One region of the Thermoanaerobacter uzonensis DSM 18761 genome, then DNA from elsewhere that is predicted to be linked to it. Evidence: riboswitches for the same ligand, from Rfam matches in the RefSeq annotation. Region 1 holds a riboswitch; each other region holds the start of a gene.
The links. A riboswitch is a leader RNA that binds a small molecule or an ion and turns the genes downstream of it on or off. The one in region 1 is predicted to bind fluoride.

Region 1 (3,193 bases):
AGTTTTATTGAAGAAATATTAAAAAAATTAGTTGGGAAAGCAATCCCTTTGAAGTTTGAGTTAAGGAAAAATGAAGAAGAATTACTTGTGCAGCAAGTTAAAGAGCTTTTTGGCGAAGATATAGAGATAATATAATAATTTTCACAAATAATTCAAAAAAGCATATAAATATTTTTAGAATAAAAATTTAGGAGGTTATACTGTTATGGCAAAAGGAGGATTTCCGGGCGGGTTTAATATAAATAATATGATTAAACAAGCCCAGCAAATGCAGGAAGAAATGAAAAGGGTGCAAGAGGAATTAGTGCAAAAAACTGTAGAAGCTACTGCCGGTGGTGGGATGGTAAAAGTAGTTGCTAATGGCAGAAAAGAGCTTGTTAGTATTGAAATAAACCCTGATGTGGTGGATAAAGAGGATGTAGAAACGTTGGAAGACCTTGTATTGGCTGCGGTTAATCAAGCTTTGAGAAATGCAGAAGAAATGATTGCTTCTGAAATGGCAAAGATAACCGGAGGACTAAACATTCCTGGACTGTTTTGAGGTGAAAAAATGAACTATTATTCTGCATCTTTAGCAAAGCTTATAGAAGAACTGTCAAAGTTGCCTGGTATAGGTCCTAAAACAGCACAAAGGCTTGCTTTTTTCATAATAAACATGCCTTTAGAAGAGGTAAAAAGCTTATCTCAAGCGATTATTGATGCAAAAGAAAAGATAAAGTATTGTAGAATTTGTTATAACATAACTGATACAGAGGTTTGTAATATATGCAGTAATAAAGAAAGAGATCATTCTCTTATATGTGTTGTTTCTCATCCTATGGATGTTGTCGCAATGGAGAAAATACGAGAATATAAAGGAGTGTATCATGTACTCCATGGTGTTATTTCTCCGATAGAAGGCGTTGGACCTGAAGATATAAAAATTAAAGAACTTTTAGACAGGGTTAAAAATGGAAATATAAAAGAAGTCATACTTGCTACAAATCCTGACATAGAAGGAGAAGCGACGGCAATGTACATTGCCAAGCTATTAAAGCCGCTGGGAATAAAAGTCACAAGGATTGCTCATGGGGTGCCGGTAGGCGGTGACCTGGAATACACCGATGTTGTAACTCTTTCAAGGGCTCTTGAAGGTAGAAGGGAATTGTAAAAGGTATTGCATTTTCATTTGTAGTTTATTATAATAAATTTGTGATGAATACCATAAGGCGATGGAGCTCGCCATAAATGCGGAAACGCTAATGGCTCCTATTAGGAGGATAGAAAGCCTAATAGGGGTTTTTTATTGCCTAAAAATGTAAACAGAAAGGGGATTTTCATGGAGTACATCTATATAGGTATCGGAGGATTTTTTGGAGCAGCACTAAGATATTTAATAACAATTTACTTTACCAAAATGTATCACACTATATTTCCCTTTGAAACTTTTATGATAAATATTTTAGGTTCGTTTTTGTTAAGTTTTATTGCTAATTTTACTATGGATGAGTACGAGGTAAATACTAATTTGAGGTTAGCGATAACAACAGGATTTATTGGGGCTTTTACGACATTTTCTACTTTTAGTATGGAAATAATAAATTTACTAAAAGCAGGTAAAGATTATATTGCTCTAAGTTATATAATTTTATCAATATTTGGTGGCCTTATGATGTCTTATTTAGGGTTTGAATTTGCTGACAAAACTTTTAGCTTACTAAAGGAGCAGGAAAGAGAATGATAATAAGTATACTGTATGTAGGAATTGGAGGAATTTTTGGAGCAATATTGAGATATGAAATATCGAGGCATATAAAGGAAAACAGAGAGATAATTATTCCAATCGAAACTTTCATTATAAATGTATTAGGTGCGTTTTTATTAAACTTTTTATCAAGTCCTAAAATAAATGTAGATTTAAGCTGTGATGTTAAACTTTTTTTGACAACGGGATTTCTAGGTGCTTTTACGACATACTCAACTTTTTCCCATGAGACAGTAGACTTAATCAAGAATAAAAAATATTTTCATGCATTTATATATATGTCCTTAACAATTATATTTGGACTAATAGGAGGAGCATTGGGATATTATCTCGGAAATTATATGGGAAAATTGATTTAATTGGTGTATAATATATATCAGTAGAAAATAAATATCAATTAGGAGGAATAAAATGTGAATTTGAATTATAATAATTTACTGTCTGCTTTATCTTTGGCCCTTGACGTTCAAGAGTATAAAAATATGGGACATGCAAGAAGGGTGGCTTATATTTCTTTAAGGATTTCTGAGATGTTAAATTTAAACGAAGAAGAATCAAAAAAAATATACTATTCTGCTTTTTTACATGATATAGGGAAAGGGGATATATACGAAGACTTTGACACAGATGAATGGTGGAAACACAGTGAAAGAGGAAGTGAGATTGTAAAGAAACTACCTTTTGGAGAAAATTTTTCGGATATTATAAGATATCATCATGAAAATTACGATGGAAGCGGATATTTTAATCTAAATGGTGATTCTATTCCTTTAGGAGCTCAAATTGTTTTTATATCTGATCAATTTGATATACGTTACACCTCATTAGCTGGGAAAGAAAGCGAGTATAATATTCGGAATAATATCAAAGAATGTATAAAAAGTGGCACTGGAAAGATGTTTAATCCTGTGGTTGCAAATGCATTACTTGACCTTACAAGACAAGAAAAATTTTGGCTTGATTATAAATTTTTTGATATAAAAACTATATTAAAAAGGATTGAACCTAAGGACATTGTTTCAATAGGAATTAATGAATTAGAGGATATAGCAGAGGTTTTTGCGCAGATTATCGATAATAGAAGCCGATTTACATATAACCATTCAAGAGGTATTTCAAACTTGGCATATAATATGGCCAAAGTGATAGGCTATGATGAAGAAGTGACCAGGAAAATAAAAATTGCGGGATTGCTACATGACCTTGGAAAGCTAGCTATACCTAATTCTATTCTTGACAAACCGGACAAGCTTACTGAAGAGGAGTTTATGGTTATAAAATCTCATACCTATTATACTAAAGAAATACTCAAAGAAATAGGAGGAATAGATGATATAGCAGAATGGGCAGCAAATCATCACGAGAAATTAGATGGAAGCGGGTATCCTGAGGGATTAAAAGGTGACGAAATTGGACAGATTGATAGACATGTGGCGGTTTGTGACATGT
Region 2 (3,193 bases), on a different contig from region 1:
GATTTTTGTTCTTTCTTTATCGGCAGACGTTCTAACAAAGATTCATAAATCGGCATATTTGAGAACAAATCTGATGAAAGATATGCTGCTATAGAAACAGTGCTTAGGGCTAACAAATGACTAAATGAACCGGTCATTTCAGTTACAAGCAAACTACCTGTTATCGGTGCCCTAACTATAGCAGCAAAATATCCTGCCATAGCAAATACAATAAAATTTTTGATATAAATAGGGTTTATGTGCATTATGTTAATTATGACAGTTCCATATATGTTGCCAATCAGTGAACCTATTATAAGGAGGGGCATAAAAATACCTCCTGGTACACCTGAACCATAGCTTACCATCGTAAATAAAAATTTAACAATTAATAGCAAAATTAGAAATTTTAAACTAAAACTATTATTGCTTAATGTATCGACAAGACCCTCACCGCCCCCAAGTGCCATAGGTACCCATAGTCCAACTGCAACGGATATAATAAGAGGTATTATTGGCTTCATATGTGATTTTATTTTTAACATGTTGTATATATCTTGAGTCTTTAAAAGGGTTTTATTAAATACGATTCCACATAATCCAACGATAATTCCAAGTAAAATAAGATAAAGATAATTATTAAGCGGCATTACTGCTAGATTTTTCAGATTAAAAATAGGTTTGATTCCTAATAGTTCACCAGCTACAAAAGTTGATGTAAGTGATGAAACCATACTAGATACAAGTACCAATGGTGAGAAATTTTTATGCAGTTCTTCAAGAGCAAAAATCACTCCTGCAAGTGGTGCATTAAAAGCTGCTGCAAGCCCTGCACTAGCTCCGCATGTAAGAAGGTATTTTTCTTCAACTCTAAATCTACCAAACAACCTACTTATTCCTTGCCCGATTGAAGAACCAATTTGCACACATGGACCTTCGCGTCCTAAAGAAAGTCCTGCACCTATCGCTAAAATAGTACCTATGAGCTTTAGCAATAAAACTCGTAACCAATTAACTTTTATATAACCAATAATCATGCCTTCAACTTGAGGTATACCACTACCGCTTATCATAGGTTCTTTTTTCACTATTATACCCAATATTAAGCCTATTAGAGAAAGGAAAATTATCCAGCCAATTAACGGGTAAGGATTTGTATGAAGAATTTTGTATACACTTATTACAAGAATATTTGTTTTTTCAAGAATATATCTTAAAATAGCAATAATCAATCCAACAAAAAAACCTGTTATAATGCCTTCAACTATAATACGCTTGCGAAATTCTTCCCAATGTATTAAAGTATTGAATGTTATACTTTTACCTTTATTCAATAAAATCCCTCCCAAAACATAAAATGAATGAATATTTATTTTTCTCATATTATCATTATACTACAAAATAATGATATCAAGTATTTTATATTGTTGAGTTTACTTATAGAATAATAAGAAGTATTACAAAATCTGGATATAAAACAATACAAAAATCTTTTTATTTTAAACAAATAAACATAAACATTATGCTTTGTAGCAAATTTCCATATAATTCTTGCAGGCTTCATAAAAAAGTGATATAATATTTAAAGAGGGATGAAGCCCCCTTTTGGAAAATCCGAACTGCTGATAAACAGCTGATGGCTTCTACGGTAAAAACGTAGGGGTTGTCAGCTTTTTTATATTAGTGCATTTGCCTACAACTTTGAAAGAGAGGTGCTTTCTTATGCCTTTTCATAGCATATTATTTGAAAAAAACGAAGATGGGGTAAAAAAAGAAACATTTGAAGCGCCTGATTTTTTTGTTGACTTAAATCTTGATCAAATTGTAGATGTCATAACAAGAGGCAAAGAAGAATATAATTTAAAACCGTTTTTTTACACTCATTTAAACGATATTGATACTATCAAGTATCGCCATGAAATAATGCAAGACCTTGAAAATGAAGTTTTGCTTGAGGATATAAAATCATTTGCGGAAAAAATGCAAGAAATGCGCAAACACCTTGCTCAAGCAGACAAACTTTACTACAAATACCAGAAAGACAGATGGTTTTTGGATGCTGTAGAAATCTACTGCGATGCAATTACTGATTTAGTAGAAGACTTGTCTTCTGTAGAGTTAAAATCTCGTGGTTTTTTAGCATTTCGTCAATATTTGATGGATTATATCAATTCTGACCGTTTTCAGCTGCTACTGAGTGAAACGAAAAAACTTAAAGCTGATTTGTCTACAGTGAAATATTGCTTGTTAATAAAAGGTAACCGTGTGACGGTTCGTAAATATGAATCTGAAATTGATTACAGTACAGAAGTAGAAAAAACGTTTGAAAAATTCAAACAGGAAGCAGCAAAGGATTATAAAATCAAATTTTCTGATTGGCCAGATATGAACCATGTCGAAGCAAAAATATTGGATTTAGTAGCTCAGTTATATCCTGATATATTTTCTAATCTTGATAATTATTGTATGAAAAATAGTGATTATTTAGATGAGACAATAGCTACTTTTGATAGGGAAGTACAATTTTATATTGCTTATTTGGAATATATGGCACTATTCAAGCGCACTGGACTAAAATTTTGTTATCCACAAATATCTAGTAAATGCAAGGAAGTTTATAATTACGAAGGATTTGATTTAGCTCTGGCTTATAAACTCATCAACGAAAATTCGGTCGTTGTTTGTAATGATTTTTATTTAAAAGGTAAAGAGCGTATATTTGTAATTACCGGTCCGAACCAGGGAGGAAAAACAACATTTGCACGCACTTTTGGACAATTGCATTATTTGGCCAGTATAGGCTGCCCTGTTCCCGGAAGGGAAGCTCAACTCTTTCTTTTTGATAAACTATTTACACATTTTGAAAAGGAAGAAAATATTAAAGATCTTCGTGGAAAACTGGAAGATGAATTGTTTAGAATTTACAATATTCTTGCCCAGGCCACATCAAACAGTATTATAATAATGAATGAAATTTTCACATCTACCACAGCAAAAGACGCATTATTTTTAAGTAAGAAGATAATGGGAAAAATAATACAATTAGATGTGCTGTGCGTTTGGGTAACATTTATAGATGAATTAGCATTCTTAAGCGAAAAGATTGTAAGTATGGTCAGTACGATAGTTCCTGAGAATCCGGCACTGCGCACATATAAAATTGTTAGAAGACCGCCTGATGGGCTTTCATACGCTATATCAATTGCTGAAAAAT
Region 3 (3,193 bases), on a different contig from region 1:
ACTTGATTAATTTTTATGTGTCAACCGTTTGACATAAATTTTTTGATAAAATGTCAACCGTTTATAATGCGGTTGACATTTTTGAAACTTATTAATATTATAATAGATTGTATCTTGCTATTTTATTAATTTGTTCAATCAATCCTTCTACCTTCTCCTTTTGGGAAGATTCAAATCGTGACTTAAAAACATTAGAGCCAGATACATTAATAGATAAATTTAAAAACCCAGTTTCTTCCTCATCAATGTACGCATTTAAAATCTTATGTATAGGAATATAAATCCATATACCACCATATTTTACATCTTTTATAGACTTTGCATTTTCTTCTTGTAATATTATTAATTCTTTATTTGTAAATATAATCATATGAGAAGTGGATTTTATTCTTGTAAAAAATTTTAGGTATGGTACTATGATTTTGTTTCACAATTTACATCTCCTTATTTACCACTTTTGTTTTAATCTTCTCCAAAGAATTTTTAATGATATTTTTTGTTAAAACTGAGAATTTATCTTTGTTTTCTAAAAGAAAACTGTGAGACTCTTCTCCACCAATCTCTCCAAGAGCCCAAACAATAATCTGTTCAATATATGGGTCCTTTTTACCCCCATTATTGCGTAAATGTTCTATCAATACTTTTTCTGCTTTTTTTATTTTAAGTTCTCCAATTATTTTTGCTGCCATATAAGCGACATTATAATCCGGATGATTTATGGCTTTTATAAGTTTTTCACTGTAATCATCATCTGATATATTTTTAAAATCATATCCGCAATTTGAGCACTTTTCTTCTCCAATTTCAGCTATTTTAAAACACACAGGACATATATATCTCATCATTCATCAACCCTTATACCTAAAGTTTTTTTAAGATATCTATTTTCAGATTCATAACCTTTTAATCTTATTTCAAGTGTTTGGTTGTCACGCATCAACTGGAAATTTTTAAATTTCATTGCAGAGTATTTAGACGCCATAGAAATCAGCTGTCTTCTTAAATCATCTTCATTAGGATTATCCCTTTCTATTTGATATGCTTTAATCCCCATTTCAAAAATAGCTCTATATGCGTCTTCTTCTGTAAAACCATCTTTTTCAAAGTCTGCAACTAACTCTTTGATTTCTTCAAAGCTTTCATCAGTAATTTCAAAAGAAATCCTAATCATAATAGCCACCTCTCAATAATTTCAATGCTCTTTCAATCGAATCCTTGGAGTCATACCATGGTTCATCATGAAATCTATAATCAAATTTTGTTATAAACCATTCGAGGTCAGTAATATTTTTTTCAATTGCAGCTTCATTTATTTTAAATATTTTCTCAATTTGTGGTGTAACATCCTTTGCACTTTCCATAAGCATATTTAAGTGGTGGAAACATAATCTAGACAAGCCTTCAATGTGCCTTTCAACAAAATCTTTATCAGCATGTAAGATATCTATCAATATATGCATCTGGTATTTATCCCTTTCACTTAAATAATCACAAACAAGGCATTTGTTTTTTGTTTCTTTCCCTCTTTTTTTCTTTAAAGATTTACGTTTGTCTGCAATTTGCTGCAATTTATAACTGATATTTGCTTTTAATGCAATTGCCAAACCTAATTTATCATATGAGTTATTCAATAATTCCAAATGATAATGGCAAAAACTTGTCTCTCTTATTTTGACATACATTTCAGGGTCTTTTAAAACCTCATCTTCAAACAAATGCTCACAATAGGCTTTTTCTTCGTCTTTTATAATCTTACATATTGGACAACCTCCCTTATATTTTTCAAAAACCTCATACAATGGAATAAATTCTAACTTCATGCAGATTCCCATCCTCTCTTTTTTGTCAAATAAACAAAAATGGCTTCCACGAAAGTACGTAGAAGCCATTAGCCTTCACGGCAATAAGGTGAGCTTCATCACCCTTAAATATGCTTTTTTCCAATTTTCAATATTATTATACTATTTCTTTGGAGAAAATACAAGTATCAAATCCATTAATACAGATGACAAGCTATAAAATGTCCATTTTCAACTTCTTTTAGTTCTGGTTCTACCTCTTCGCATATTTTCCCTTTTTTCATAAAGCATCTGGTACTAAATCTACAGCCTTTTGGCGGATTCGCAGGAGATGGTACAGTACCTTCTAATATTATTCTTCCCCTTCTTTTTGATTTATCAATAGAGGGAATGGCAGAAAGCAAAGCTTTTGTATAGGGGTGAAGGGGGTTGAAGAAAATATCCTCAGTTTTTCCCATTTCTACAATTTTTCCTAGATACATCACCGCAACTCTATCGCTTACATGATATACAACACTCAAATCATGAGCTATAAAAAGATACGTCAGGTTTAATTCTTCTTTCAGTTCCTCTAGAAGGTTTATAATTTGCGCCTGTATTGACACATCAAGGGCTGAAACTGGCTCGTCAGCAACTATAAATTCAGGATTCATTGCCAAAGCTCGCGCTATTCCTATCCTCTGCCTCTGCCCACCTGAAAACTCATGGGGATATGAGTCCATCTGCCTAAAATTCAGTCCAACTCGATCTAAAAGATATTTGATTTTTTCTTCTCTTTCATGAAGATCTTTTATGCCAGAGGCAATCAAAGGTACTGACAAAATCTGCCTTACTGTCTTCCTGGGATTTAAAGAAGAATAAGGGTTTTGAAAAATTATCTGAGCTTTCTTCCTGTATTCTTTTAACTTTTCTCCTCTTGCCTCTGTTATGTCTTCCCCTTCAAATATTATCTTTCCCTCTGTAGGTTCATAAAGCCTTACAATTGTACGCCCTAGTGTAGTTTTCCCGCAGCCACTTTCTCCAACCAGCCCCAGAGTCTCCCCCTTGTTTATGTCAAGGCTTATATCATCAACAGCTTTCACAACCCTTTTCTTTTTCTTAGCTACAAGCTTCATTAACAAGTCTGGCTCTTCTATGAAATATTTCTTGAGATTTTTTATTTGAATAAAAGTGCCATTTTTCATATCTAACACCCCATCTTTTAGAGGTACTTTATACACCTCACAAATTCTCCATCTGAAACCTCAATTAAAGGAAGTTCAGCTTCTTTGCATTCTTCCACTGCTTCTTCACACCGCTCATAAAAAGGACAGCCTTTAGGTGAAAGAGAAGCCAAATCTGGGACATTTCCCGGTATAGCGTAAAGTTTTTCTTTTTTTCGGGTTATTTTAGGT

Region 2: another riboswitch for fluoride. It lies ahead of BUB32_RS07400 (MutS-related protein); the one in region 1 lies ahead of crcB (fluoride efflux transporter CrcB).
Region 3: another riboswitch for fluoride. It lies ahead of BUB32_RS10275 (DUF6062 family protein); the one in region 1 lies ahead of crcB (fluoride efflux transporter CrcB).

What each region holds. Positions count from the first base shown of each region.
Region 1 covers NZ_FQUR01000013.1:89,041-92,233, forward strand. The annotation lists gene dnaX (DNA polymerase III subunit gamma/tau) at 1-135, shown strand, start outside; gene BUB32_RS08740 (YbaB/EbfC family nucleoid-associated protein) at 206-541, shown strand; gene recR (recombination mediator RecR) at 551-1,150, shown strand; fluoride riboswitch at 1,199-1,258, shown strand; gene crcB (fluoride efflux transporter CrcB) at 1,319-1,720, shown strand; gene crcB (fluoride efflux transporter CrcB) at 1,720-2,103, shown strand; gene BUB32_RS08760 (HD-GYP domain-containing protein) at 2,158-3,193, shown strand, end outside.
Region 2 covers NZ_FQUR01000011.1:123,676-126,868, forward strand. The annotation lists gene BUB32_RS07395 (ClC family H(+)/Cl(-) exchange transporter) at 1-1,313, opposite strand, end outside; fluoride riboswitch at 1,559-1,632, shown strand; gene BUB32_RS07400 (MutS-related protein) at 1,702-3,193, shown strand, end outside.
Region 3 covers NZ_FQUR01000017.1:24,740-27,932, forward strand. The annotation lists gene BUB32_RS10260 (hypothetical protein) at 98-370, opposite strand; gene BUB32_RS10265 (HEAT repeat domain-containing protein) at 435-845, opposite strand; gene BUB32_RS10270 (hypothetical protein) at 842-1,171, opposite strand; gene BUB32_RS10275 (DUF6062 family protein) at 1,164-1,820, opposite strand; fluoride riboswitch at 1,873-1,932, opposite strand; gene BUB32_RS10280 (ABC transporter ATP-binding protein) at 1,997-2,983, opposite strand; gene BUB32_RS10285 (ABC transporter ATP-binding protein) at 3,001-3,193, opposite strand, start outside.